DNA from 3 places in the Trichocoleus sp. DQ-A2 genome. Region 3 is predicted to be linked to each of the others. Evidence: predicted binding sites of a transcription regulator. Region 3 holds the regulator's gene; each other region holds the start of a gene.

The links. The regulator NtcA, encoded in region 3, controls nitrogen genes in cyanobacteria. The targets are predictions, from matches to a motif close to TTTGTANNNNNNNNTACAAA.
Region 1: a site for NtcA is predicted at 7,294-7,313, ahead of NC997_RS16545 (DUF3155 domain-containing protein). Genes of this name have one in related genera too.
Region 2: a site for NtcA is predicted at 8,071-8,090, ahead of NC997_RS01095 (P-II family nitrogen regulator). Genes of this name have one in related genera too.

Annotation. Positions count from the first base shown of each region.
Region 1 covers NZ_JAMPKD010000015.1:84,355-94,182, forward strand. Annotated here, with positions in the region: gene NC997_RS16515 (GerMN domain-containing protein) at 1-217, opposite strand, end outside; gene NC997_RS16520 (16S rRNA (cytosine(967)-C(5))-methyltransferase) at 584-1,969, shown strand; gene NC997_RS16525 (TerB family tellurite resistance protein) at 2,042-2,464, shown strand; gene NC997_RS16530 (S-layer homology domain-containing protein) at 2,801-4,051, shown strand; gene NC997_RS16535 (transposase) at 4,249-5,244, shown strand; gene NC997_RS16540 (ATP-binding protein) at 5,399-6,898, opposite strand; gene NC997_RS16545 (DUF3155 domain-containing protein) at 7,343-7,663, shown strand; gene NC997_RS16550 (cofactor assembly of complex C subunit B) at 7,828-8,361, opposite strand; gene NC997_RS16555 (PadR family transcriptional regulator) at 8,462-8,815, opposite strand; gene NC997_RS16560 (hypothetical protein) at 9,004-9,597, opposite strand; gene NC997_RS16565 (DUF3611 family protein) at 9,734-9,828, shown strand, end outside.
Region 2 covers NZ_JAMPKD010000001.1:257,877-267,704, forward strand. Annotated here, with positions in the region: gene glyS (glycine--tRNA ligase subunit beta) at 1-971, opposite strand, end outside; gene NC997_RS01065 (P-loop NTPase fold protein) at 1,294-2,631, opposite strand; gene NC997_RS01070 (FtsQ-type POTRA domain-containing protein) at 3,318-4,187, shown strand; gene ftsZ (cell division protein FtsZ) at 4,448-5,728, shown strand; gene NC997_RS01080 (hypothetical protein) at 5,741-5,944, opposite strand; gene thiD (bifunctional hydroxymethylpyrimidine kinase/phosphomethylpyrimidine kinase) at 6,234-7,061, shown strand; gene NC997_RS01090 (DUF3450 domain-containing protein) at 7,215-7,844, shown strand; gene NC997_RS01095 (P-II family nitrogen regulator) at 8,199-8,537, shown strand; gene rdgB (RdgB/HAM1 family non-canonical purine NTP pyrophosphatase) at 8,672-9,253, opposite strand; gene NC997_RS01105 (hypothetical protein) at 9,320-9,493, opposite strand; gene NC997_RS01110 (hypothetical protein) at 9,517-9,828, shown strand, end outside.
Region 3 covers NZ_JAMPKD010000008.1:200,179-210,006, reverse strand. Annotated here, with positions in the region: gene mgtE (magnesium transporter) at 1-847, opposite strand, end outside; gene crcB (fluoride efflux transporter CrcB) at 1,068-1,466, opposite strand; partial or broken gene NC997_RS10250 (hypothetical protein) at 1,717-1,909, shown strand; gene NC997_RS10245 (hypothetical protein) at 2,030-2,431, shown strand; gene NC997_RS10240 (WG repeat-containing protein) at 2,643-3,761, shown strand; gene hisB (imidazoleglycerol-phosphate dehydratase HisB) at 3,893-4,537, opposite strand; gene fabI (enoyl-ACP reductase FabI) at 4,691-5,467, opposite strand; gene ntcA (global nitrogen regulator NtcA) at 5,847-6,518, shown strand; gene NC997_RS10220 (DUF3084 domain-containing protein) at 6,766-8,367, shown strand; gene NC997_RS10215 (pre-16S rRNA-processing nuclease YqgF) at 8,442-8,846, shown strand; gene NC997_RS10210 (DUF3146 family protein) at 8,903-9,166, opposite strand; gene NC997_RS10205 (GTP-binding protein) at 9,442-9,828, shown strand, end outside.

The DNA.
Region 1 (9,828 bases), on a different contig from region 3:
CTTGTTTAGTTTGAGCGTTTTTTTCTGAAGAAGATACCTCTAAGCTTGATTGGGGCTGAGTTGGTTCGGTCGAGGGTTTGGTTGATGATTCGGTTACGACTTTGGGTGTTTCTGAGGAGGGTGCGGCATCTGTAACTTGAGTGTCACAAGCACTGATACCCGAAACTATTAATAACAAGCAAAAAGAAAATAAAGCTGATTTACGGATGCGGTGCATTTTGTTTCTGAGATGGATGAATGACTAATTACTTACGTTCTCTACTGTATAAAACCGTCAGCAGAAAACTGATGAGGTGGTGTGTCAATACTTGGAGTGACATTAAGTGGAAACAAGCCCTTGTGAGTTGTTTCCAGAAAAAGCACAGACGTTCTGTCAGGGAAAAAATAGGGTTTGACGGACTAAGAGAAGTTTTCTGAGTCTCCTGAAGCCTTCTGGCGGTCGCTGGGACAATTAAGAGAGTGACACAGACAGTTGAAGAGAACGTGTAAATCGTTGTTTTAATGAAAACATAAAGAGAAACCGGCTGAGTCAAAGTGAGACAGCAATGCTTCCAAATGTATCTGCTAACGCATACTATTTAGTATGCAAAATCCTCGTCAAATAGCATTTCTGGCACTTCGGGATGTCCACCGTAAAGGCGCTTTTGCTGACGTGGCACTCGACCGACTGCTGCGCCAAGCAGACTTAAGTGCTACCGATCGGCGCTTAGTGACAGAGTTAGTTTATGGGAGTGTGAGAAGACAGCGATCGCTCGATGCACTCATCGACCATCTAGGTAAAAAGAAAGCCCACCAACAACCCCTAGACCTCCGCGCAATTCTGCATCTAGGCTTATATCAGCTTCGTTATCAAGACCGAATTCCTGTGTCGGCAGCTGTGAATACTACCGTGCAATTAGCCAAAGACAACGGATTTTCTGGGCTTTCCGGCTTTATCAATGGTCTATTGCGACAGTATATTCGTCTAGCGGAAGGCAAAAAGCAGGGGAACCGGGGAGGGGAAGTTCAGAACTTAGAATCTGACCCGCTACATCTGCCAAAAAACCCAGTTGAACGATTAGGCATCTTACACAGCTATCCCGACTGGATTATTGAAGTATGGCTAGAACGTCTGGGTTTAGAAGAAACGGAACATCTGTGTGAATGGATGAACCAAACCCCAGCAATTGACCTGCGGGTAAATCCCCTTCGCGCTGAGATAGAGAAAGTTGAGGCAGCACTGCAAGCTGCGGGTATCTCAGTGAGTCGCGTCCCCCATCTACCCCAAGCTTTGAGGCTAACTGGTGGCACAGGCGCAATTCAAAATTTACCTGGTTTTAGCGAAGGTTGGTGGACGGTACAAGATAGTAGTGCCCAGCTAGTCAGTTATCTGCTAGATCCCCAACCGGGCGAAGTAGTCATTGATGCCTGTGCAGCACCAGGGGGAAAGACAACGCACATCGCAGAATTGATGGAAGATCGGGGAACTGTTTGGGCGTGTGACAAGACTGCTTCCCGTCTCCGGAAACTGCAAGAAAATGCCAAAAGGTTAAGTTTGCACTCGATTCAAATTCAGGAGGGGGACAGCCGCAACCTACCCCAGTTTATCAATCAAGCTGATAGGGTATTACTCGATGCCCCCTGCTCTGGACTGGGGACGCTGCATCGTCATGCTGACGCCCGTTGGCGGCAAACTCTACAGACAGTTCAGGAACTTTCAATTCTGCAAGGCGAACTATTAGATCGAGTGGCTACCTGGGTTAAACCGAATGGCATTCTGGTTTATGCAACTTGTACCTTGCATCCATTAGAGAATGAAGGTGTTGTTCGCGCCTTTTTAGAGCGTTACCCCCAGTGGCAGATTTTGCCCCCCAACCCCAATTCACCAGCGGCAGCTTATACTACCCCTGCTGGATGGATCGAAGTCTGGCCCCACCGGCATCAAATGGATGGATTCTTTATGGTGCGGCTACAGAAGAAAAATAGCTAAACCTCTATGGTAGTTGTGGTTGCAGAAATCTGTTGATGGATTAATCTGTTAGGGGAAATAAGGGAAAAGCCAATGGTAGCCAATTCTAGTGTTAAACAGCTTGTTAAAATTCTCATCGGCGCAGCTTGGATTGATGGCAAAATTCAGTCAGAGGAACGGCAATATCTTCAGCGAGTGGCGAAGGAAAAGGGCATTGCTGACGATCCAGAGATTCAGCCTTTGTTGTATGAACTCGTCGCTGTAAGCCCAAGCGAGGTCTACAATTGGGTGCAAGATTATTTAGGCGATCGCCCCAGCACCGACGATTACCAGCGCCTCATCGAAGCCCTCAGCGCTTTAATTTATAGCGATGGCGAGGTAGCGATTGAGGAAGCTAAACTCCTAACTCGATTACAGCTTCTAGATCCCAACAGTGCCTCTCAGAAGTCAGCCCCTAGTCCTGTCCTCAAAGCGATTCAAAAACTCTACCGTCGGTGGGTTGACCATCAGAACTAGCTTTAAGACTAATAGATAAAGACCCGAATTTTGACATCATCATTCCACAAGTTAGGGCACGCTACGCATAGCGTGCCTTTTTTTTGCATTCCCAATCTATATTGTGATCGGCTTCTAGAGGCTCCGGAAGCCAATTTTTTCTACAACAAGCAACTATTTTTGCAAAATATGCGTCTTTCCTTCTTAGGCAGTCCAGAACTTTCCGCTGAAACTGTCTATATCTCTATAATCTGTCACGGCAGTAAATAAATTTGTTGAGATTGAAATTTCTAGGAACCTATCAGGTAATCTTAGGTCTAAATAATCAAAGGAATGCGAAAAGTGGAGAAGTTCTCAATGTCTAACTTAAAGCGCTTGAAATCTGGAACAGCTTTACTACTAATGCTGGGAATGTCGGCAGGTTCGATGGCTCCCCTAGTAGAAACAATTATGTCACCGGCACCAGCTGTTGCTCAAGCTATCAATTTTAGTGATGTATCCTCAAGCTACTGGGCTGCTAGTTTTATTCAAGAACTGGCACAACGTGATGTAATTGCCGGGTTCCCCGATGGTACGTTTCGACCCAACGATCCGGTGACTCGTGCCCAATTCGCGGCGATGGTTCGTAAGGCCTTCAACAAGAATAAAATCCGCAATGCTGTTAATTTTGTGGATCTTTCATCGACCTACTGGGCATACTCGGCTATCCGTGAAGCTTACGAAATGGGATTTTTGTCGGGTTATCCCGGTAACGTCTTTAGACCTACACAAAATATTCCCCGGGAACAAGTTCTAGTTTCCTTGGCGAATGGCTTGAATTACACTGCCAGCAATCCCGTATCGGCTGATTTGCAAGTGTATAACGATGCTTCTTCCATCTCTACCTATGCTCGCAGTAGCATTGCTGCGGCAACAGAAAAGAGCATTGTGGTGAACTATCCGACTCTCCAGACGCTGAATCCAACTCGGAATGCCACCAGAGCGGAGGTAGCAGCTTTCATCTATCAGGCATTGGTGAGTTCTGGACAAGTAGCGGCAATTAATTCGCCCTATATTGTCTCTCTCAACGACACACCGCCAGAGGACACGACAGTCGCGATTCCGGCTGGAACCACCATCCCAGTTAGGTACGAGAAAGAAAAAATTCTGGTTACAAAGGACGAAAGGGCACCGCTGACGCTAACGGTGGCAGCAAATATCACCACATCTGATGGAACGGTGCTAATCCCCTCTGGCAGCCAAGTGGTCGGTGAACTGCAACCGGCTCAGGGAGGCTCTCAGTTTGTGGCGAAGGAACTGGTTTTCACGAACGGTCAACGGGTGGCTATCGATGCTACTTCTCAAACCATTACCAAAACCGAATCCGTTACCAAGGGTACTAGCGTTGGTGGGATCCTCAAGAATGCCGCATTAGGTGCTGCTGCTGCTGCTGCGGTTTCTGCTGTGACGGGTGACAAAGCGATCGCTACCGAAGAAGTCTTGGGTGGTCTGGGAATTGGTGGACTCATTGGACTGTTCCTCGGTCGGGATAGAGTCGATCTGATTGCGATTGACCCGGATACGGATCTGAATCTGCGGTTAAATGATGAGTTAGTGCTAGAGCAGTAATATTTGCAGAATGAAGCGTGCAATTCTGTTTGACTAGCGATCGCTTCATTCTCTAAGCAGATAGGCACCAAGAAATAAGCATTTTCTAAACCCGGTTTCTAGAAGAAACCGGGTTTTTAATTCTAAATGGCGTCTTATCGCAATCCTACAGGAGTTACGCAGTTGAGAAAAAAGGGTCGGTGCGGTAGAACCAAAGAATGAACCCACCCAAGGTCAATGAATACGATTACATCAACTTTTTAATCGCTGCGCAGAAGGCATATACCTGCACGGAAGCTGAACGAGTGCAACCGGAATCGGATAATGCTGCTGCCCATGATGCAATTACTCGGTTGTTGCATCGGATGGAGCCGTCCAGCGACCAACTGTGGCAAGAAGCACAGTCGCAAGTGCAGTTGAAGCAGGGGATATTGGTAGTCGATGATTCCACTCTTGATAAGCTGTATGCCGAGAAGATGGAATTGGTGACACGGCACTGGTCCGGCAAGCATGGACGAGTCGTGCAGGGCATCAACCTCATAACCCTGTTGTGGACAGAAGGCGACCGTCACATCCCGTTAGACTATCGGTTTTACGAAAAGAGTGTTGATGGGGCAACTAAGAACGATCACTTTCGTGCCATGCTCACGCGGGCGAAGGAACGGGGATTTGCTCCCGAATGCGTGGTATTTGATAGTTGGTACAGCAGCCTGGACAACCTCAAGTTGATTCGAGAGTATGGTTGGATTTGGTTGACTCGACTCAAGCGCAATCGACACGTTAACCCAGACAACACCGGGAACCGCCCGCTCCATGAGGTTGAGATTGCCGCCACTGGTACGGTGGTTCACCTCAAAGGCTATGGATTCGTCAAAGTCTTCAAGATTGCCACTCCAGACGGTGACATTGATTACTGGGCGACCAATGACCTCCACTTAAGTGAACTGCAACGGCTCCAGTTTGCCGAATTCGCCTGGGCAATTGAGGAGTACCATCGGGGACTCAAGCAGTGTTGTGGAGCCGAACGTGCTCAAGTTCGTTCCAGCCGTGCCCAACGCAACCATATCGGTTTAGCGATTCGTGCGTTCCTACGTTTGGAACTGCATTGGTTCGCCACGGGCATCAGTTGGTATGAGGCAAAATTAACGATTGTCCGCGATGCCATACGTACCTACTTGGCGGCTCCCCGTTTCGTTCTCGCTCCAACTGCGTAACTCCTGTCCTATTTGAGTGGTGAGATGCCAGCAGTTCAGATGCCCGACTTCAAGAATCATTGATGATTGCTATACCATGCAGACTTATTACCCCAGATAAGTAATCGTATTACCGATTACCAGCTTTAATACAAATAAATGGAAGAGCAACTTATCAAACTTCATCTTCGCCCTTTAAGGCTTCAGTTAGTAACCAGACAATAAAGGTCGTTCCGGGTCCTTGAGTGTGGGGAATACTGCGATCGAGCCAGTTGCGTTCGGCGGGGCTAATGACTTCAATTTCGCCCTGCATTTGTTCTACTAAATCTCTCGCGATCGCTAAACCCAATCCACTCCCCGGAATCTCAGTTTCTGCCTGGACGCCTCGGTAATGTCGCTCAAACAAATGCTCTTTATCTTGCACGGGAATGCCAGGGCCAGTATCGCTAATTGCGATCGCCTGAAAATCTCCTTGAGAAGTATGTCGTCGATTTCCTGCCTGAATGTAAACTTGCCCACCCGCCGGGGTATATTTCAAAGCATTGTCAATCAGATTGCTTAACACTTCGCGCAGCACTTTGGCATTGGCTTGTACTGGCGGCAAATTCGGAGGAATTTCTGCTAATAAAGCCAGATTTTTTTCTTGGGCGATCGCGCTGGATGTCACCACTAGCGGTTCCAAAACTTTCGCCACCGAGCAGGATTCCAACGCCAGCGCTCTCGTCGGAATTGTCTGAGGCTCCAATCCCAAGGGAGAGTAGAGATTTCCTAAATCTTCACCTTTTGGAGGAAGCGGACAAGACGGCGCAATCGGCATGGGAACTGCATCGTAAGCGCGATCCGCGATTTGCCCGTACAAAGGCACTAACTCTCCTTCGTCCATATCCACTGCCCGATCGAACTGTAGAAGCAACTCTTGCAAGCGATCGCTTTCACGCACGATGCTGTTGGCAACTTCGCGGTTCGCATCTCCGGGTACCAATCGTCTGAGGAGCAACTTGCCAAACGTCCGTAAGGCGGTCATGGGATTGCGAAATTGGTGTATCAGATCGTCCATGAGATCGCGCTGTTGAGCCTGGAGATGACGTTGCTGACTCAGTTGCTGCTCAAACCATTGGGAACGCCGATCCAGAATACAAGCGCTCGCCAGTGTATCGGCAATCCGTTCAATCGCGGTTCGTTCTCGCTGGTTCCAAGGTCTATCTTCACGAGCTGTCACCAGCAACCCCATCACCACACCTTCATGCAACAAAGGCACCACAATTTGGCGTGAGGAGCTACTCAGGTCAGCATCGGCGAAGAGCGATCGCTGGAGGGGCGATGTCCCCGTTTTTGCCTGCAACTCATCAATCGTTTCTGCTTTCTCGACTTCAGCCGCCGATTCCGTTGAACCCGTCTCAGAAACCGCATCGGACTCCTGAGGAACCGGAGATGCCGCTGACAGTAACCGAGGAATGGATGCCAATGGTCGATCGGAAAATCCCAGAGCCGAAATCTCATCCGTTTCCCATTCCACCGCTGTCTGTGGGTAAGCAACAACCGGCCTTAGCTTAGTTGGGACGCCCTCTACCAGTTCTTCCGTTAAATACACAACACTCAAGGCAGCTTCCAGTCCTTGAGTTAATAGTGCTACTTGTGATTGGCACAAAGTTATAAATTCTGAACTGGTAGACATAGACACATTCGCTTATACTTGGGTACTTGACAGCGAGGAAAATTGCATTCAGCGGATCGGGTTTTCTTCTGTCGATCCTGACACGCAATTGCGCTGAAGCGGCAAAGGTCGTGCAAAGACCTCATTTTTGTTTCTTTTTATTACAAAAATTTTAGCGAGCTTTCATGATAGTTTGGTTAGGAAACTGCTTCCAAACTGGCTAAATTTTGTCAAGGTCGAATAAATATAGCCCTTTATACGCTATACCTAGGCTCTATTTTGGACAAGCTTGCATATATAGCGTTTATTGCCCGTTCTGCTGCTGTTGATTTTAATTTCTGAGGTCTGTAATGTTTGTATCAATCGGTAAAAAGCGGTTGATATTTTGAACTCAAACCGATATACTTGCGACGGTTTTTGTATCTATCATTACAACTGTTCAGAATTAAAGGGGAGGTAAGGAGGTTGGCTAGAAGACGCAAGCGGAAAAGTCGCCGTCGCCAGGAAGGACGTAGAATTTTAGAGCATGTCCCTCAGTATAGTATTGAAAGTGGCGAAGATAAACCAGTCACCGCCGCGCGAAAGTTTATTCAAACCGAAGGAATCCTTCCGCCTGCTTTGCTGCTCGTGAAGCGGAACGAACACACCACAGATCGGTACTTTTGGGCGGAAAAAGGGCTATTTGGTGCCCAATACGTTGAAGAAAATCATTTTCTGTTTCCTAGCCTTAGGATAATCGACAATCCTGTGGAAAAGCCTACCCTCGCCGCTGTTCGTAGCAGCTGAAGTTTTAGGCATTAAACGTGAAAACTCGGTTATAGGGGCGGTTCGCGAACCGCCCCTATTGTTTTATAGGAGGAATTTTGAATTTTTCCTCATAATTAAAATTCTTTTGGATTCACAAACTGACCAGGTTTTAGAATTTTTTAAGATTTTTAGCCAGAGAGTTGTCATTCGCAAGGCTTTAATTGCAGTTCCTGTTGCAATTGAGCCAATTCATCACGATGGGCGATGACAGTTATTAAACTTCTGGTCTCTTTTTCGACACCTGCAAATGTTTCCACCTTCAGGGAAACTTGTTCGCTGCGTCCAGCTTTTTTCCAGTAAAAAACGCCAGCGGCTGGTGAAAGGAGAACCAAACCTAGAAAAATTTTAGCGAATTGGGGAAATAGGATTGCTAAAACCAGCGCCAAACAAAGAAAGCCACAAAAAGCTAACAAGCTCAGAAAAATTGCCAAAAACCAGCTGGGGCGGACAAAGCCTTGAAATGTAACTTGATTTTGCTTTGCATCCACCGCCGCAATCCGGTAAGCACGCCGATCGAAATATTGTTGCAATTGAATTAAGATTGATTCTTCTGGTTGCTCCGCAATCAGTTTCACTTGTTGCGTTCGATCTTTAGCGGAGGCTCGGATAAAGAAAAATAGACCGACTGCTAACAACAGTGTTAGCAGAAATGTTGAAGAGAGAATTGTCGTATTCACGAATTTCTAGATAGGGCAATGGAAAATAGGCTCTTGTCCAAGAGATACAAGATCGCCTATAACCTATAGCCTATCGCAAGAGACCTTCTTTGGGATTGGCTCAGATGGCTTGAGATTCTCTCATTGTGTATTCATCCCAAAGGCGAGCCAGGTCATGAGCCTGTTCCAGACACTCTGGGCGAATTTGATACATTCGACGAGGTCTTCCTCTCCCTTCCACTTTTTTCCAATACCCCGTGATAGCGGCTTGGTCTTCCAGAAATTTTAAGGCGCTGTATAAGACGGTATCAGAAAGCCGATAGGTAGGATATTCACTCTCTAGTCGCCCGATGAGTTCTGTCCCATAGGATTCTCCACTCATCAAAACTGAAAGGACATAACACACCGCTAGTTCCTTGTTGAGATAAGTGGGAGGTGGGTCTTGAAAAAACTGATAAATATCCTCAAATTTCATCTGCATAATTCACTGAACTCCCAGCCAAAGAAATTGGATTAGGATCGGTTTCCCCAAACTAACGATGCCTTTATCAATCAGAAAACACACCCCAAACAAGGCTGCTATCACTGCTGTATTAAGACCGCGAACGATCGAAAGCAGCGCATGATGTCAGCTAGCAAAATGACAGAACGATACCATCAATTTTAGACACTCAATTCTGGGTTGGCCTGCCAGACTTCACGGATGATTTTGCCATCCTTATCAAATTGCACCTGGTAGGAAAGCGACAGAACAACAGGGGTTCCGTACTTGGACTTGGCGTAGATCGTGATGACTGCTTCGACAGCGCGATCGCGTTGCTGTTGTTTAACAACCTGGAAATCTTGAATTTTGTACTTCGAGAAGAATTCTTCCCAGGCTGGGTAGATGGATTTACCCTGGTAAACTTCGTCCAGAGCGCCATAGGAGCGCATTAAAATGGCATTGTTACTGTATTGGGTGATTGTACGCTCCGGGTTTTCCGTAGCGATCGCTGCCCAATGTTTTTGCGCTACCGAAAGCGGTTTCGGTATCACCGTCCTTTGATAGGCTGCCAAACTACCTACCAAAGCAACTGCATAAGCGACGGAGAGTAAATGCTTCCTGAGATTTGGTTGCAGGAATTTCATCATGCTGCTTCCACTTCGAGAGGGCTGCTCTGGAAATGGCAGGCCGTCATCAAAGCCAAGTAAATTAGAAGCCTGCTCTCGAAAGAAAGACGGCTCCATTGGGTTAAAAGTTCTCCAGAGGTTAAACATCTTTGAATTTTGCTGCCCCATTGCCTCAAACTGGTGGTTAGGAAGATTACCGTATAAATTTGGGATTGCATTACTTGTTCAACAAAACGCTCTGTTTATAGATAAATCCGGAATTAAACCGATTTAAAATCAATTTATGCGAGAACAGTTCGATTCATCTCCCGTTCCTTCAGCTCTACAGCGAATCGCTGGCTCTTTTCGGATCGCTGGCTGGGCTGGCTTCTGGGTTCA
Region 2 (9,828 bases), on a different contig from region 3:
ACTCGTGCATTTCCTTCGGCTATAATGTCCGACTTCGCCGGGTCGCCATTAGAAATTGTGATGAAATAGGGAAGTAATTCTTTAAATTTTTCAGTTTTAAAAACTGGGAAATAACGCTGGTGAGTTACCATCACTGTGGTAATCACTTCAGTCGGAAGGCTCAAAAACTCAGAATCAAATTTTCCGACAACTGCTGTGGGAAACTCTACTAAATGAGTAACTTCTTGCAGCAAATCTGGGTAGATTTCGGTGTAGCCATCCATCTTTTGAGCCGCAGCCTGGACTTGCTCTCGAATTTTGGTTTGACGCGATTCTGGATTCACTTCCACTGAAGCAGAACGTAGAGAATCGACATAATCATCTGCCTGAGAAATCGTCACAGATTCGGGGTGCAAAACCCGATGAGCGCGTGTAATGCGATCGCTTTTAATCGTCTCCGAACCATTGACTAACTCTATAGGCAGTACGGCATCATTTAATAAAGCCACCAACCACTCAATCGGTCGCGGAAACTTGATGTCCCCATCGCCCCAGCGCATCAACCGCTTGCCTTCTAATCCAAAAATCCACTGGGAAACTAACTGGGTGAGAATTTCAGCCGTTGGGCGTCCGGCGATGGTTTGCCGAACAAAGACAAAATCGCCTTTGTCGGTGGGGCGAATTTCTAAAGCGTTGACTTCCACACCGAGCTTCCGCGCAAACCCTTCTGCTGCTTTTGTTGGTTGCCCATCTTTAAACGCTGCCTGCGCGGGTGGCCCTTTGACTTCTTCTTCTCGATCCGGTTGCTGAGTCGGCAACCCTTTTATCAGCACCGCGAGGCGTCTGGGTGTGCCATAAACTTCAATCGCCTCGTGAGCCAAGCTATTTTCGGTAAGACTGGCAGGAATGCGCGATCGCCATTGCGCGATCGCATCATTCACAAAGCTTGCAGGTAATTCTTCTGTACCGACTTCCAATAAAAATGAACTCATAGCGCACTATCTTTAATTCTTCGGGGGCTGAACGTTACCAGCTAGTTTAAACAGTTTACCGCGCTGGGAATCCAGACAGGCTGCATCTAAAACGATGTCGAGTAGAGGCACAGCAATACCGTGCCCCTACTGGTAATCAGGTTGAGGAAGCGATCGCCTCCTCCGTACCTAGATTTAAGTCAATCTCTCCGATCGGGAACGTGGATCAAATCAACTTACACTCATTCACGCATTCACGTTCTGTAGGGGCGTGGCATTGCGATGCCCCTGCCATGCCCCTACGCAAAACAATCGGAGCGCGATCCTGACAAAATTCGATATATCACGCTTCTAAGGGGTGAAGAGCCACTAAAGACTTGAATTTTGGCGTCTCCATCAAAGCTGGATTCAGCCCAAACCAACGCCCATTCTCATCCCGATATTCAAACACAAACATACTTCTGAGTAGCGTCTGATATTCTTTATCGCCTTTCACATTTTGCTGCTGCACCACCCGAAACAATAAGTCCCACTCCTCTTCGTCAATCGCCAGCGCCAAATCATCGCGGTATTCTTTGATCACGTTCTCTAAACAAGCACGGGAGAACGGTGGATCTTCTTGCTGAAGACAGCTGTAAAGCAATCCCAGTAAGTTCCGCACATGACCACCACTGACACGACACAACCGATCCAGGGTTTCAGACGCATCAAAAACCTTGGTCAATAGCTCTAGGTGCTGCTGTTCGTTCGCTTCTGGGAAGGCTCGTACCATCACCATCTTTCGCAGCAACGTCATTCCTGCCTCGCAATCCCGACCATCGCGGTTCCGCACCGGCACCATTGGCAACACTTTGGGAGCCACCCCACCCCCCAAACGATTCTTCAAAGCTTCGTAATCGTTAGAGAAAATTAAGGACAAGGGGATCGTGTAAACGACATGGCAACTCAAGCGGCGTAACTGTGCCCCCCGGTCGATAAATAGATATTCTGGCAGGGTACCTCCCGAAGGCATCGGTCGAGGATCGACCCGATCCAGGTTATCGATAATCACCACCAAGCCTTTTTGACCGCGTCGCTTCAGTTCTTCGTTCGCCCGTTTCAGGATTTCTTCATTGATTGCTTTTAAAAAGCCTTCGGTGCGGGGTTCTAGGTACTGCCGCAACTGATCCCGCAGCTTAGGGCTATCTTTAGTTTTGGCGGTAATTTTGCCAATCCCCACAGACAATTGGGCTTCAGCGGAGACATCAATCGGAGTCTGCAAGATGTCTTTGATCTCGTTGAAGAGATTGGAAAAGTAACTCGGTTTGAGCCGAATCTGAATTTCTTCCAGGCTTTCACTGACTTGACGCGCGATCGCCAGCAAAATATCGCTGATATCGATATTCGCCATGTCTAATTCTTGACTGGACTCGAAATAAACCACATGAAATTGCTGCCGTTCTAACTCGGCTTTCAAGCGAAATAGCTCTGTAGACTTCCCACAGCCGATGTGTCCGGTAAATAGCTGACTGGTGGGATCGTCGGGTGAAATCCGGGCAATGGTTCGCCCCACCGCCTCAATAATTTTGCCACCTCGCACCGCTGAGAAATCGATATAGTAGGGACGATCTTCCGCCCTAGAGAAGATGAGCGTCTTCGCAGGGTTACAAGCCTTATAGAATCTCTCCAAATCCAATTTCATGCCGACCTCTTGAGTATGCAGATCAATCCCTGTACTGATTTTTGTACTGCTAGACAGCTTCCGTTAAAGCGACCCTAGTCGGACTGGAGGGGCGCACCCCTCTTGCACTGAGATAGATACATCCTGGTAGAGTTGAGGGGATTTGAGAGGAATGCTTCGCCCTGAGTCGTATAACCACCGGCTACTTTGCGGCTATAACGCGATCGCTCTCAGCTTGGTTCTCAGATGCGCTTCGATTCAGGTCGAATTGCGATGATTGCCTCGCCGAATCGTGCCGAGTGAGCCAAAAAGCGATGGAAAAAGCCCAGATTTTGGCGGCGAAGAGCGATCCCCAATTTTAAATTCTTTTTCCGTAGGCTAAACAGAGTTCATAATGACCCGGTCACGTTAATATTTAGACGTTAGAATTTCCCGCTACAGTTCCTGATGAGCCGTACTGAAAAGAGAAAGAGATTCTGTTAACGTCCTGTTAGATGAAATTGCCGAGGGAACCGATCGTGACTTTCTCCCCGGTCAGCGGATTGGCGAGCATAGGGCGATAGCCCCGTCAGGAGGGGATAGTCGGAACTCCCAAGCGCTCTGTTTAAGTTAAAGAAGGACGCGCCTAAACTTACGGCGAACCACCATCAAGCTGTGTTGAGTGCAGTCTACCTCAAGCACCACAAACTCCCGATTGAGAAGTTAGGATGACAAGCATCGCATCAGTATCACAAACCGAATTGAGCCAACGGCGTCAAAAACTACGTCGCCAACGACGGATAAAATCTTTTCAAGCGATGTGGCGAGCGATCTTCGTCGCCGGTTTAGCAGGCAGTTTAGTTTGGGTGACAACTTTACCTGCTTGGGTAATCCGCAAACCCGATCAAATTGCGATTGAGGGCAATAAAACGCTTTCAATCCAAGCGATTCGGTCGCTGCTGCCTCTATCTTACCCTCAGTATTTGCTGCGGCTACAGCCGCAAATCATCGCCGATAAGTTGGAATTACAACCTGCCATCAAGGAAGCTACCGTTACCCGGCAAATGTTGCCGCCAGGACTCACCGTACAAGTTACGGAACGACAGCCAGTCGCGATCGCCCTCCGCACGCGCACGCGCCAGACTCCTGCTTCCAGCCAAACCTCCTCAAATAGCAAAACGCGATCGCAGCCGGTATTGGGATTGTTGGACGAACAAGGCGTCTGGATGCCCTTAGAAAGCTACACCGAGCTAGAGCGCACCATTCCCTTGCCGACCTTAAAAATCATTGGCTATCGGGATGAATATCGCCCCTACTGGTCGGCACTTTACCAAGCCGTTAGCCGCAGTCCGGTCAAAGTATTTGAAATTGATTGGCAAAACCCAGCCAATTTAATTCTGAAAACCGAGCAAGGATGGGTACATTGTGGTGCTTACACTTCTCGGTTTGCCTATCAGCTCACCGTCCTCGATCGAATGCGAGATTTGCCAGCACATTTTTCAACCAGCGAAATTGCCTATATTGACCTCAAAAACCCCGAATCCCCAGCAATTCAAATGAAAAAAGGCAACCCTTCCAAAAAAACCAAAACCTTATAAGCTTGGAAGGAACGCGAGTTCTGGCTTTAGGCAGAAGGCGTCTTTTGAGCTAAATTCATTCTTCATCCTGCCAAGAGCGCATCTACTTTACGAATATCCTTCATCTTTTAGTAGGATCAGCCTTCAGACAGTTGACTCCAGACCTCTTCAAGAACGTCAATGCACTATGACTCTCATTGGTTTTAAGGGTCAACTTACCCTATAGTTGACTCATATCGCTACCTAAACTAAAAAGTTGTTTATTGACCCTTTCTATTGCAATGACGCTCAATAGTAAACCAGGGCTTGCCCACCAAAACTCAAATCCCTCAGGGAACGCAGGTCGTTCACCCGCAGTGGACGGCGCGAATCCTTTTAATAACACCGTGTTACATTTAGGCCATAATCACGATGCTAACGGAACACCCAGGGAAGAATCTAGGAGTGACAACATCGTGCTAGGTAGCGTCGCCAAAATTAAAGTCATTGGTGTTGGTGGGGGTGGGGGCAATGCGGTGAACCGCATGATTGCCAGTGATGTCAGCGGCGTAGAGTTTTGGTCAATCAATACTGATGCCCAATCGCTGTCTCACTCCTCAGCTGCTAAACGCTTGCAAATGGGACAGAAGTTAACGCGAGGTTTAGGTGCTGGAGGTAATCCTGCCATTGGTCAAAAGGCAGCGGAAGAATCGCGCGACGAGATCGCTCATGCCTTAGAAAATACCGATCTCGTATTTATTACCGCTGGGATGGGAGGCGGTACGGGTACGGGTGCAGCCCCGATTGTGGCAGAAGTTGCCAAAGAAATGGGAGCCTTAACGGTGGGTGTTGTCACTCGTCCTTTCACCTTTGAGGGACGCCGTCGCACTTCTCAGGCAGATGAAGGCATTGCCGCTTTGCAGGGTCGGGTAGATACGCTCATCGTCATCCCTAACGATAAGCTGCTGGCAGTGATTCCAGAAACCATGCCCGTTCAAGATGCCTTTCGCGTCGCCGATGATATCCTGCGTCAAGGTGTGCAAGGGATATCGGATATTATTACGATTCCCGGACTGGTCAATGTGGACTTTGCTGATGTCCGAGCCGTGATGGCAGATGCGGGATCGGCAATGATGGGGATTGGTGTGGGTTCTGGGAAATCGAGAGCCAGAGAAGCCGCCGTCGCCGCAATTTCCTCACCTTTGCTAGAGTCTTCGATTGAAGGAGCCAGAGGGGTGGTCTTTAACATTACCGGCGGTAGCGACCTGACGCTGCACGAAGTGAATGCCGCAGCCGAAACAATCTATGAAGTGGTCGATCCGAATGCGAATATCATTTTCGGGGCAGTGATTGATGACCGGATGCAAGGTGAGGTAAGAATTACCGTCATTGCGACTGGATTTAGCGGGGAAACTCAGTCTACACCGGCGGCGAGGGAGGCACGCACTTCTAGACAGCCACAGCGACCCATTGCACCGTCACCCGTTCCTCCTTCTACCCCCACGTTTGAGCCTAAACCTCAACAACAAGGTGGAGGATTGGATATTCCGGAATTTCTCCAAAGACGGCGTCCGCAACGCTAGAAGAATTAAAAATTAAAAATGGAACATTTCCTTTTTAATTTTTAATTGATGCGTGGGCAATCCAGCCTTAGTTAGCAGGGTGCGAAATTCTTCTAAACTTCCACGAAGCCGATTGAATTCGGTAGAAGTTCCGAATTCAATGATGACCTGTCCCAAAAGTGGGAAGACTTGACTGATTACGGGAGCGATCGCTACATCCATGCTCTCACGCCGCACGAATTTCCCCTCCTAAACTGGAAATTAGTGCGGCTCATCGTATATTTCCTCTAATTAGGTCTTTAGGCACATAACTCAGTTCTACTCGCTTCTCAAGGGCAGCATTGCAATAATTTGCCGATTTGTCGGCAAATTGTAAATTGAGCAGTACCCGATTTGCAGCGATTTGTAAAATCTAATCATTCAACTCAATTTAGATTGGGATTGGTTTCATGAAAATTTAGAGTAAAAGTAATTGTTAGTAGTCCTTAATTTGCGGGTATTAACTAATTACCCATTCCTCATTCCTATGACCGTTAAAAACCCTTCAAGCGTACCTGTTGCTCTCACAATTGCCGGTTCAGATAGCGGCGGCGGTGCTGGCATTCAGGCCGATTTACGGACATTTGCCTTTCACTGCGTTCACGGCACCAGTGCCATTACTTGCGTGACAGCGCAGAATACGCTGGGAGTCACGCGGGTGGATGCTTTACCGACAGCAGCAATTGTCGCCCAGATTGAGGCTGTGGTGACGGATATTGGCGTCCAAGCAGCGAAAACGGGGATGTTGCTGAATGGGGAGATTATTGCGGCTGTAGCGCAAGCTGTGGAAGGTTTCAAACTGGACAAATTAGTCGTCGATCCCGTCATGGTATCGCGCACGGGTGCCCAGCTGATTGACAATAACGCTGTGGCAACGTTGCGGGATGTCTTAATCCCCAAAGCAGCGATTGTGACCCCCAACCGCTACGAAGCTCAATTACTGAGCGGATTGCCGATTCATAACTTGGATGATATGCGCTCTGCTGCCCAACGGATTTATCATTTGGGAGGTGGTGCGGCTGTATTAGTGAAAGGAGGCGGAATGGAGGGGAATCTACGCGGCATCGATATCTGGTTCGATGGGCACCATCTGGAAACCTTGAAAACCGCAACCGTAGAGACGACCAATACTCACGGCACAGGGTGTACGCTCAGTAGCGCGATCGCGGCTAATCTAGCCTTGGGCAAAGATCGGTGGTCTGCGGTTCAAAAAGCCAAAGATTATGTCACCACTGCTCTAAAATACGCTTTAGCCATTGGTCAGGGTCAAGGGCCAGTGGGACACTTTTTTCCCCTCCTACAATCGGAGAATTAAAACAATCGGAGAATACAAAGGTTATAGCAATGACACCGTAAAGATCGATTGGGGCACATTCCTAGTTGATTAAATAGCAAATTTGTTAAAAAATGGCTGTCAGAGTCGCCTCACTTTCCATTATTGTTGCCTTACCAAACTTAAACTAAATCCATGATGTCTAATCCCTCGACCCGCTCGCCAATGCAAAATGCTTATATTTCTGAGCAGACTCCCCAAAGCCCAATGAATACCTACCGTCCCTCAGTGCCAATTTCGGTTTACAAAGAACTCTCAGCAGAGTTACAAACAGCGCAAGCGATGCTGGACTCGCTGAATTCCCAAAATCAGCAGTTAGCCAAAGAAAATCAACAGCTGCGCCAAGAAATCGAAAAAGTTGTTCAGTCAGCTTTGCACGCACAACAGGTAGTAACTTCGTTTCCCTCCGGGGGTCGAGTTGAAGTTCCCCCTCCCCCCATTGAACCGGAAATTCGGACTGGATCAAACGCAACACCTAAGCGGCGTCCTCCGCAGCCTCCTCGTCCTCCTCGTTCGGCTGCGATCGCTCCGCCAGTGGAAGTTCTACCTCCTTCCCCTCCCAAAGCGGAACCAGCACCATTACCTGATTTTTCAGAAAGCTTGGTAATCGAACAAGAAGAAGGTCGGTATCGTCGCCCAACTCAGCCAGAGCGTTCCGCAGATGTGAGTGGCTGGTGGTTAATCATCGTCATCTTTTTGATTGTGGCGACAGCGTTTGGCACTGGCTTTTTGATTGTGCGTCCGCTTTTGAATAATAGTCGTTGAGCTTGCTGGTTGACGGCTGAAAGATTAACTCTGCTAGGAGTCGGAAGAACCGGGTGCATCTGCCTGGAACAACCGCTTTGATACAAATGGGGAAAATATTGCTAAACCCGCGCATCTTCACTGTACTGTCTAGTCAACGATGTCTAGTTAACGAGTCAGCGATATCTAGAGAAACCCCTTAGTTAGGGTTGGCACAATGGATGCCTCTGGTAGGAGTGAAGAGCAATATGTATCATATAATACAAAAATCTTTGTTTGAGCAGTGATAAAACATAGCCGCCGCTTTACGAGTACCTTTGGTTGTACAAATTGATTGTACAGATCAAATCCAGAACGAACTGAGGAGTTAGAAGCTTGAAAAAAGTTGAAGCGATTATCCGGCCTTTTAAACTCGACGAAGTTAAAATTGCGCTAGTCAATGCGGGAATTGTGGGAATGACCGTTTCTGAAGTCCGAGGATTTGGGCGGCAGAAAGGTCAAACCGAACGTTATCGCGGTTCCGAGTACACGGTTGAGTTTCTGCAAAAACTTAAAGTAGAGATCGTTGTTGAAGACAGCCAGGTTGATATGGTGATTGAGAAAATCATTGCCGCTGCCCGAACGGGTGAAATCGGTGATGGTAAGATTTTTGTCAGCCCGGTAGAGCAGGTCATCAGAATTCGGACGGGGGAAAAGAATCTGGAAGCTGTCTAAGTCAGGACTGAGGACTGAGGACTGAGGAGTGAGTCATCAAGGTTAGAAGTCAGGAGTCATTAAAAATCAGAAATTAGAATTTTTGGCGATCGCAAAATTCTGATTTCTGGTTACTGGATTTCTAACTTCTGGACTCAACCCTCAGTCTTTAAAGTCTGTAGCTGGGGTAAGAGAATTTTAAAAGCTTGACCGCGATGGCTCCACTGACGCTTCAACTCAGGAGTCATTTCCGCAAAGGTCATTTGCTCTTTAGGAACGTAAAAAATCGGATCGTAGCCGAATCCTCCCGTACCGCGAGGGGCGTGGAGAATTTCGCCACGGCAAACTCCTTCGCCTTGCAGGGCGATCGCACCATCGGGACGAGCGATCGCGATCGCACACACAAATTGGGCTTCCCGATTCAGTTCGTTGCCGAGTTCATTCAACAGGCGTTCAATTCGATCGGGGTCGGTTTTGCCGTAACGAGCGGAATAAATACCGGGTGCGCCCTCTAAGGCGTCTACTTCCAAGCCAGAATCATCTGCGATCGCCCACTCTCCAGTCGCCTCTGCCACCTGGGATGCCTTCAGACAAGCGTTAGCCATGAAGGTGTCACCCGATTCCTCAATCTCCAGTTCCTCTGGCTTCAGGGTCAATTCCCAGCCAAATCCGCTTAAATACTTCTGCATCTCTCGCAGCTTGCCTGGATTTCCCGTAGCGACTACCAACACAGTCATCGCGATCGCTCCCTTGCTGGAATAAATACACACCTACACGATTATAGAAACCTGTTTTTGCAGAAGTTAACTTCTTTGCGTGCGATCGCTATCTGAAACTTCTAAAAAATCACCCATTCGGGTGAACCAAACAGCGGAACTAACTCGCAGGATAGCAGCGTCAAGCTTCTTATCTGCTATATCGCATTGGACGAGCGTTGGAGTGCCGCTCGTCTCCACAAACACGCTCTCCGCTTGCAAAAAAAAATCTATTTGAGGTTTCTATGAGACAGATTTTCAAAAATCACTCCAAACCCGTAAACTCTGGTAAAACAGTTCACCAATCCGATCGGGTTTTTGCAGTTTTAGTTCTAACTGGCATCTTGTCTTTAGGCGCAGGTCTGACACTGTTACAAACCGCATTTGCTGCCCCAGCCGGACTTTCTGAGTCTATCACCAGACTGGTTAAGGTTAAAGACCAGAAAGTGGGGCAAAATCTTGACCGTAAGCAAGCTAATCGCTTACCGCCTCGAATTGCTAACGCTGTTCGTCAAGATTTGTCGCGTCAAACTGGCATCGCTCCGGGAAAGCTCAAG
Region 3 (9,828 bases):
CGCCCCCCGACTGGAGACCGCCCTGTTTGTAAATATCTTCTGTCGTTTCTTGTTCAATGATGTCAATCACGTCATCAACGGTGACAATGCCCACCAAACGCTTCTCCCGGTCTACCACCGGGACAGCGAGAAAGTCATAGCGCCCGATCAGCCGCGCCACTTCTTCCTGGTCATCGCTGGTATAAACGCATACCACATCACGAGTCATAATGTCCCCAATCTTCTGCTCGGGATTGGCGATTACCAAATCGCGTAAGGATAAAATGCCCGACAAGTGACGAGCAGCATCCGTAATATAAAGGTAATAAATAATCTCAGTAGCATGGGCTAAACTGCGAATTCGCTCCAGCGTTTCCGCCACCGTCATGTTTTCTTTCAAAGAGATATACTCTGGTGTCATCAATCGTCCAGCAGTACCAGCCTCGTAACCCAACAACTGAGCTGTCGCTTGGCGTTCGGTGGGGGTGAGCTGTTCGAGCAGACGACGGACAACGGTAGCGGGCAGTTCGTCAAAAAGTCGTGCCCGGTCATCAGGGGACATTTTATCAACAATGTCCAGAACTTCCTGCCGCCGGAATTCCTCAATCAGCGCCTGCTGCACGCTAGAGTCGAGATATTCATAAACTTCAATCGCCTCGTCCTTGGAGAGCAAGCGAAAGGCGATCGCTTGCATCGCCTCTGGCAACCCTTCAATGGCTTCTGCAATGTCCGCCGGTTGCACCGGGACGAGGATTGCTTTTGCCCCCTGAAGGTCTTCCGCCTCAAGCAGCATTTGCAGCTGCATTCGGACGAGCTGCCGGAGTTCGCTGCGCGAGACTGTCTGGAAAGGAGTATTGGTGTCAGTCAAGGTAGACCCTCTTAATCCAGTGTTAAGTTTGTTGCTGCTTTTAGTCTAAAGGGCATTGGTACGGTTGTTTTCGTGGGATTTAAGAGTAAATGCAGCACCAATGAGAGCCAACCGCCCTACTTAATCAATTGTTGATATTTTTCCTGCACCAGTCTAGTCTCCAAGGATCGAGATTGAAGGCTCTGGGAATGGTGCGTGCTAAGCAGTCATAGGGTTTTTTCTACCGCCCGCTCCGAGCCAGAAGCGTGCCTAGCTGAACGCTAATAATTCCAAGTATGGCGCTACCTGCCCAGTAAATACCGGCGGCTGCATAACTGCGATCGCGCAGTAGAGTAGATGTTTCTAACCCATAACTGGAGAAAGTTGTGTAAGCTCCTAAAAAGCCGGTCGTTACCATCAATCGCACATCTAGAGGAATATTCGCTACCCGTTCTAAGGCGAGAGTGACAAAAAAACCCATCCCAAAGCAACCTGTAAGGTTGATAAAAAAGGTGCCGTAGGGAAAGCTGGTGCCGAAGCGTTGGGCAAACCAGAGGGTGAGATAGTAGCGACTCAATGCTCCAGCGATCGCTCCTAAACTGATGGCAATGGGATGACGAATCGCGGGGTCTTGCAGCATTTAACTTGAAAATTAGACTCTCGGACTGGGGGAATGAAGGGTCTCCAATCCAGCGATTTCTCATAGGAGGTTAGGTTGGTTAACCCGTACCTTTGCTATCGTTTTTTCCCATAACCCTATGAAATTCTACCGATAGGCTGAAGGAAATATACTACAGAAATGCTATTTCAGATATAGCCCTTTATTTAAGCAGATGCCTTCAACGAGAGCAAGCGGAGTGAATCAGTTTAAAACCGTTGCCTAATTAGGTCTGTTTAGTGCGCCAATCATTACCGTCAGCTACTGGTTCATTGGTGGTTGGATGGGTGCCTTGGTAGGGATTGCTTTAGTAGCTGTGACGAACTTACGAACTCTATCATATCTACAATCGCGACACGTTAACTCAAGCCGTTGCTGTCACAATTGGTCGTGCGATCGCGTTTCTTGCCCCAATAGTTAGCTACCGCTGATGATTTATTGGTCTGTACTAGCATTTCTTCAATTTTCCGGTTTGTGAAATTAGTAGCCGAACCTTACTAAAAGCTAATCTTTTTCGCTCAAAACTCTACTCATGAGATGTAGCCATGAATACAGAAGTCCCTAATAATACAGAAACCGCCATAACAGTTAGCCCGGAGACAAAGGCTATCGTTGATGAAAATATGGCAGGCGAATCCGAAGATTTGAAGCGTGAAACGATGGCGCTGATTGACGCCATTAAAAAACGGGCGCAGGTAGAAACAAAATCTGCTACCGAATATACTCGCGATGCCTATCTCAATGCAGTGAAACAAGCACGGGAGAAGATTGAACAGGATAAGTTGTTCGATCCAGAGCGAATTTCATACTCGATTAAACTCATTCAAATGGATGCAGAGAAGAACTGGGAGTCCATCGTGAAGGAAGTGTCAACTTTCGGCGATCGCCTTGCCGAAGCTGCTAAAGCGGCTTGGGATGTCCTGACAGCTCCTCGCACCCCTTCTTGATGTTGAAACAGTAATCACGCGCCGATATAAAACAGGGGCACTCAGCTAGCTGGGTGCCTTTCTAATTTTTTAATTCTAAATTCGGATAGCCTAATCTAGTCAGGCATTACCAGCAAGCTTTAGAATTTCACTGACAATAACAGGGTTTACTTCAGATGATTAACAAATATTGATTACTTAAATCTTGGCTGCGATTAGATAGGGTACTTTTATGAAAATTGCAACTCACAACAGATTGCTTGTCGCGGTTGCCAGCCTTCTGTTTGGATTAGCGATCGCTCTAATTTCTGGATGTGAAGCCATCTCAAATTTTCGGACTTCTCAAGTTAATTTTGATGCAACTGAGGGACAAGCCCGTAATTCGCAAATAGTCATCCCGCTTAAATTTAGCTGGGCTGATTCATTTTCAGAAGAGCTAGCAGCAGTCAAAATAGACGGCAAATGGGGCTATCTTGATAATAAAGGCAACTTCGCAATCAAACCTCAATTTGATAATGCCGAATCTTTTTTCCAAGGGTTAGCGGCTGTCAAATTAAAGAACAAGTGGGGCTATATCAATAAAAGTGGCAACTTAGTCATTAAACCAAAATATGATTTGGCTAAAGCTTTTTCTCAAGGGCTGGCAGCGGTAAAGATAGATGGAAAGTGGGGCTATATTGATAAGAAAGGCAACTTGGTAATTAACCCAAAATTTGATTTTGCTGAATTTTTTTCTATAAGCGATCGCACTGCGTCAGCGCTGGCGGCGGTAGAAATCGGTAAAAAGTGGGGCTATATCGATAAGAAAGGCAATTTTGTCATTCAGCCCCAGTTTGATGCGGCTGAATTTTTTTCTATAAGCGATCGCAGTGAATCAGCCCTAGGACTCGCGCCAGTCAAAAAAGACAACAAATGGGGCTATATCGATAATCGGGGAGACGTTATTGTTCCGTTAGAATTTGAGGAAGCTAAGTTTTTTTCGGAAGGACTAGCAGTGATATCCAGTAATAATAAGTGGGGCTATATTGACAAAATGGGATATATTGTTATTCCACTCCAATTTGATTGGGGTGGAGACTTTTCTCAAGGACTGGCGGGCATAACGATAGACACTAAGGTAGGCTATATTGACAAGGCAAGCAATGTTGTCATTCCCCCACAATTTGATAATATTGATAACTTTTCAGAAGACCTAGCAGCGGTAAAGAACGGCGACAAATGGGGCTATATCAATAAGAGTGGCAAATTCGTAATTAAACCCCAATTTGATAGCGCTCAATCTTTTTCGCAAGGGCTAGCAAAAGTTAAGATTGGCAATAAATATGGCTATATCCGCAAACCTCTTCCATAAGTTCTCATTTCTGAAGACATAGGAGAATTGAGAGTCAGTGGTCGCGGAAACTTCAGCAGAATGAAGCGAGAGCCTGGTGAGGATTTCCCCGGCTTCTCGTTGCCTTTATCGGAGTGTATTTGCAAGGAAACCTATAACACGCCTTTAGAACTGGGGATCGTACCGCCACGACGGGGATCAACTTCGATTGCCATGCGGAGCGATCGCGCAAACGCTTTGAACGTTGCTTCAATAATGTGGTGCGAGTTAATTCCATCTAGTTGGCGAATGTGCAGCGTCATCTGGCTGTGATTGACCACCGCCACAAAAAATTCCCGCACCAGCTGAGTGTCATAAGTCCCGACTCGCTGAGTGGGAATCTCTAAGCCATAGCTGAGATGGGGGCGTCCGGAAAAATCTAACGCTACCTGAACCAACGCTTCATCGAGAGGGGCGAGGAAATTCCCAAACCGGACAATTCCTTTGCGATCGCCCAGTGCTTGATGCAACGCCATTCCTAGGGTAATTCCCACATCTTCATTGGTATGGTGGTCATCAATTTCCAAGTCTCCCGTCGCGGCTACATCCAAATCAATCAGGCTGTGAGAGGCGATTTGATGCAGCATATGGTCTAAAAACGGAATGCCAGTTTTTGCATTGCAAGTGCCATTCCCGTCTAATTTGACGGTGACGATAACATCCGTTTCGCCCGTCTTGCGGGGAACCCTTGCCATCCGAGGAGACAAAAGCTGTTCAATGCTTGGAGAAGGTGTAAATTGGCGATCGCGTGCCTGCATCGCAGATGCTCACTCAAGAAAATAAAGTTAAGTTTATTATCCTACTTTACTGAGCATCTGGGAGACGCGAAAGCCTTAAAAATGCAAAATTAAAAATTAAAAGTTAGCAGAATCTTTGCTTTTTAATTTTTAATTTTTAATGTTTGATTCTTTCTACATCCCCATAATCTCGTATCCGGCATCGACATACAGCACCTGACCTGTAATGCCACTTGACAAATCGCTACACAAGAAAGCAGCCGCATTTCCCACTTCTTTCTGAGTTACAGTGCGTCGCAGCGGTGCCACTTCCTCAACGTGATGGATCATATCCAGAATGCCACCTACCGCCGACGATGCCAAAGTGCGGATGGGACCTGCCGAAATTGCATTCACGCGAATATTCTGCGGTCCTAACTCAGATGCCAGGTAACGGACACTCATTTCCAGTCCAGACTTGGCAATTCCCATCACGTTATAGTTGGGGATCACTTTAACGCCGCCTAGATAAGTCAGCGTGACAATACTGCCGCCTTCTGTCATTAGCGGTTTTGCTGACCCGGCAAGTTGCACCAGCGAATAGGTACTAATTTCTAGAGCTTGGGTGAAGCCAGCACGGGTAGTGGTACTAAAATCACCTGATAAATCTTCCTTGTTCGCAAAGGCAAGACAATGGATCAGGATGTCTAGCTTGCCCCACTTATCGCGGATGGCGTCAAATGTAGACTGAATTTGGGTCTCATTCTGGACATCGCAGGGTAAAAACAAGCTGGGATTGAGGGGTTCTACCAACTCTGCCACTTTTTTTTCAAAGCGACCTCGGTCGTCTGGCAGGTAAGTCACTCCTAGATTCGCACCCGCTTGGTGCAGTTGCTGAGCAATCCCCCAGGCGATCGATCGATTGTTGGCAATGCCGGTGACTAGGGCGTTTTTTCCGGTTAAATCTAGCATAAATGTCGATTTTGAAGGCAATATTAGAGGATATCCGATTTAGGGGAGTATTCAAGATCGCGATCGCCCGGAGCGAGGCTGTCTAGTACGGGTAAGGATCGTGCCTCCTTACTCACCATGCATCCCACCCGATGGCGCAGATACTGTCAAGATATCAACATTTTCCGTCATAATCTTACTTGCCTTGAGCGGGGAGAGAGCTAAAGAAGGTAGCGGAGGAAACTACTTTAAAATTTTGTATCAAATAGCACAAAAACCACCCGGAAGTCAGTTTATCTGTGTCTAATGTCAGAAAACTCTCATAGTTGTTTTGCTATGGTTAAAGTTCCTCCGACAGAAAGTTGCAGAAGTCTGTAGGGCAGCATTTAGGAAAAAGGAAGTGGTAGTGACGCAAGATAGACCGCTAGCAGCTGTGTTCCGTCAACTGGGAGGTGGGGCGTTTCCACCCGTGGTGGAAACTTTTGAGCGGGGCAAGACGATCTTTTTCCCAGGAGACCCGGCTGAACGTGTATACTTTTTGCTCAAAGGTGCAGTAAAGCTGTCTCGCGTGTATGAAGCTGGGGAAGAAATTACCGTGGCGCTGCTGCGAGAAAACAGCGTTTTTGGAGTACTGTCCTTAATTACAGGGCATCGTTCGGATCGGTTTTATCACGCTGTAGCATTTACGCCAGTGGAGCTGCTTTCGGCACCGATCGATCAGGTAGAGCAATCGCTCAAGGATAATCCGGAGCTATCGATGTTGATGCTGCGAGGGCTTTCTTCGCGCATTTTGCAAACAGAAATGATGATTGAGACATTAGCTCACCGAGATATGGGATCGCGCTTGGTGAGTTTTCTATTGATTCTGTGCCGTGATTTTGGCGTTCCTACCGCCAATGGAATTACGATCGATCTGAAGCTTTCTCATCAAGCGATCGCAGAAGCAATCGGCTCCACCAGGGTAACTGTCACCCGCTTACTGGGAGATTTGCGGGAGGAAAAAATGATTTCTATCCACAAGAAAAAAATTACGGTACACAACCCAGTTACACTGAGTCAGCAGTTTACTTGAAAACAGCTAGAGGCTCTCGTCAGGTTGTAGGTTAGGTTGTTGGTTAAAACGGCATGGTAGCGCGAGCAGGTTATCCAGTTTTAACATTTAGTCGGGAGTTGAGTTAAAAGGTGTCAGGTTTTAAGCGGATAGTTTTCAACCTTCCAACCTTTAACCTTTCCGATTTCACCTTCGATCTTTAATTCCTGTTAACCCTTTCTCTAGCCTGCGATGCGATAGGCTGTAACTGGAATGACTGTAGCAGACAATGACCGACAGTGCGCTCTTCCTGATTTTGTCTATTTTAGTGTTGGGAAGCGTCATCGCAACGGTAGGCGATCGCATTGGCACGCGCGTGGGAAAAGCACGCCTGTCGTTGTTCAATCTGCGTCCCCGCAAAACAGCTGTTTTAGTAACGATTCTAACGGGACTAACGATTTCTGCCTCAACACTGACAATCATCTTTGCGACAAGCGAACAATTGCGGATTGGAGTTTTTAGACTCCAAGAAGTGCAGAAAAAACTCAAGACAGCCAGTAAGGATATTGCCAAAGCGAACGAGCAGAAACGGAAAACCGAAAGCGAACTTGCTAAAACCGCCGCCCAAAAAGAGCAAGTCGAGAAGGAACTCGCTCAAGCTCGCACCCAGCAATCTGTCGCTCAGCAGCGCTTAGATGCGATTAATCGATCTTTGGCAGCTGCGCTGGCTAAACAAGGCCAGACGGAGGCGCAACTAAATCAGACTCAAAGCGAACTGACCCGGGTTGCCAGCAGCTTTCAGCAAACCCAAAAACAGCTTACATCTGTCTCAGGGCAAGCCAAGACGCTACGTTCGGAAATCCAACAACTTCAAGCAGAACGCCAAGAACTCCTCCAGCAGCGAAATCAAGTCAGAGCTGAAATTACTGAATTCAAAGCGAAAGTGACTCAGCGCGACCAAAAAATTGCCCAGCAAGACCGAGCAATTAGCCAACGCGATGAGCAAATTCTCAAGCGGGATCAAGCCCTTGTCGAACTTGATGAGAAACTTGCTGCCTTTCGGAAGAGCCTGAGCGATCGCGACGAGCAAATTGCCCAGCGAGACAAAGCCTTATCTCTACTTGACAACAAAATTTCTCAACGAGATGAGGTGATTGCCCAGCGAGAAAATCGCCTTAAAGAACTCGAAAAACAACAAGCTTCCCTAGAGCAGGAAGTGGCAACCTTAGAACAGTATTACCAGTCTTATCAAACTTTGCGTCAGGGTAGTCTGGCACTGCTGCGCGGTCAGGTTCTGGCGGCGGGCGTTTTTCGTATTGTCGAGCCAGCCGCAGCCCGACAGGTCATTGAGCAGCTGTTACGGGAAGCGAATCGGACAGCGATTAAAGCGACCCAACCCGGTCTCAACAAGGTGGCGAACGAACGGGTCGTGCAAATTACAGAGGCACAGGTCGAGCAACTGATCAACCAGATTCAGGATGGTCGAAACTATGTAGTCCGAGTTTTTTCGGCTGGTAACTATGTCCAGGGAGAAAAGCAGGTACAAGTCTTTGCAGACGCCGCACCCAATCAAGTTGTATTCCGCACTGGTGAAGTCGTAGCAACGACATCTGCCGATCCTTCAAACATGACCGACCAACAAATTCGGCAGCGGATTGACCTGCTGCTTGGAGCATCCCAGTTCCGAGCCACTCGCGCGGGGATTTTGGGCGATACAGTTCAGGTTGGCGACAATCGAATTGTTAGCTTGATTCGGTTTATCGAGCAGTTGAAAAAGCACAATAAGCCGATTTCTCTGAAAGCGGTCGTGGCAGAGGACGCCTATATTGCCGGACCCATGAAATTAAATTTGGAGGCAGTTGAAGACGGAGAAGTTGTGGTCAGGATGTAATTTATTAGTCATTAGTGATGAGATGATGACTAATGGCAATTAACCATTTGTAAATTAGCGATTAGCCAATTCAGATGATTTTAGGGTTCGATCCAGGGCGCGATAAGTGTGGTTTAGCCGTAGTGGGGAAAGACAATTCTCTGCATTACCACCAGGTTGTACCAGCAGAAGCAGCGATCGCAACGCTCCTTGAGTTGTGTGAAAAATTTCCAATTGATACTCTAGTGATGGGCGATCAAACCACTTCCAAAAGTTGGAAAAAGAAACTTCAGCAATTTCCAACGTCGGTGCCAATTGTCCTGGTAGATGAGCGCTACAGTACATTGGAAGCACGCGATCGCTATTGGCAAATGTACCCTCCCCAAGGTTTAGGACGCCTGATTCCCCAAGGGATGCGGAGTCTACCCCGACCAATCGATGACATTGTTGCCATCCTCCTCATCGAAAGATACATGAAGCAACGAGAGACGAGGAACTAGGAAACTCTGTCATTCTTAACTTTCTTAATTTAAACTGAACTCAAAACTCAAAACTTTTAAAGTTCCGCCCGGATCGTAAACGCATAGTCCCCTCCAGGCTCTAGCTGGTAATCTTTCTGTTCTAAAAATCGACCCAGAGGTTCCTGAATTAAAGCGCGTCCCAAAGAAGGTGTCACCGACAATTGACCCTGTCGGAAACACCACTGGAACTGCCATTCATATTCTGCCGCCGTGACTTCCCCTGCTAGAAAGCCCCGTTGCCAGGAAAGATGGGTAATTCGGACGTGGGCAGTAGTTTGAGGTAAACGCTTAGAACTCACAATCGCTGTGCCGATCAAATACCTTCATTCAGCAACAATACTAAACTTATTGCGATCGCCTTCGAGATAACATCATTCTCACAGCTGATACTGAGCTGGCACGAACCGAGTAAAAATATCCCTCTGGATATGGAAAGTGCCAGACTAGATCGGTATTGACTAGGATGAAAGAAGAGTAACATCTGAGCAAAAAAGGTGCAATTTTGAGTCGTTTATCGTCTGACCGAACCCCAAATGCCAGCCAGTTCCCTTCACAAACCCCGGACGCAACAGATTTGGATCGGGAACTAGATAACGCCATTTTGAGCTTTGATGACATCCAAGCAGAACTAAATTACAAAAAGGCGCAAAATGCTCTGCGAGATTTGGTAGATAACCTGGATCTAACACCCCAAGAGCGGACGGGACTGGAATCCGAGATTGATGATTTGGCAACGATGCTTGAGAAGTTAGATCGCTCAGTCGTCCAGATTGCCGCCTTTGGGATGGTGGGACGGGGTAAATCTTCAGTACTGAACGCCTTATTAGGTCAGAACGTGTTTGAAACGGGACCGCTTCATGGCGTCACCCGCACCCATCAAGGTGCCAGCTGGCAACTGACTCAGGAGAATGAGACGGGAAGCGTCAGCGATATCCTACGAGTCACGCTGCCGAGTGCGGGC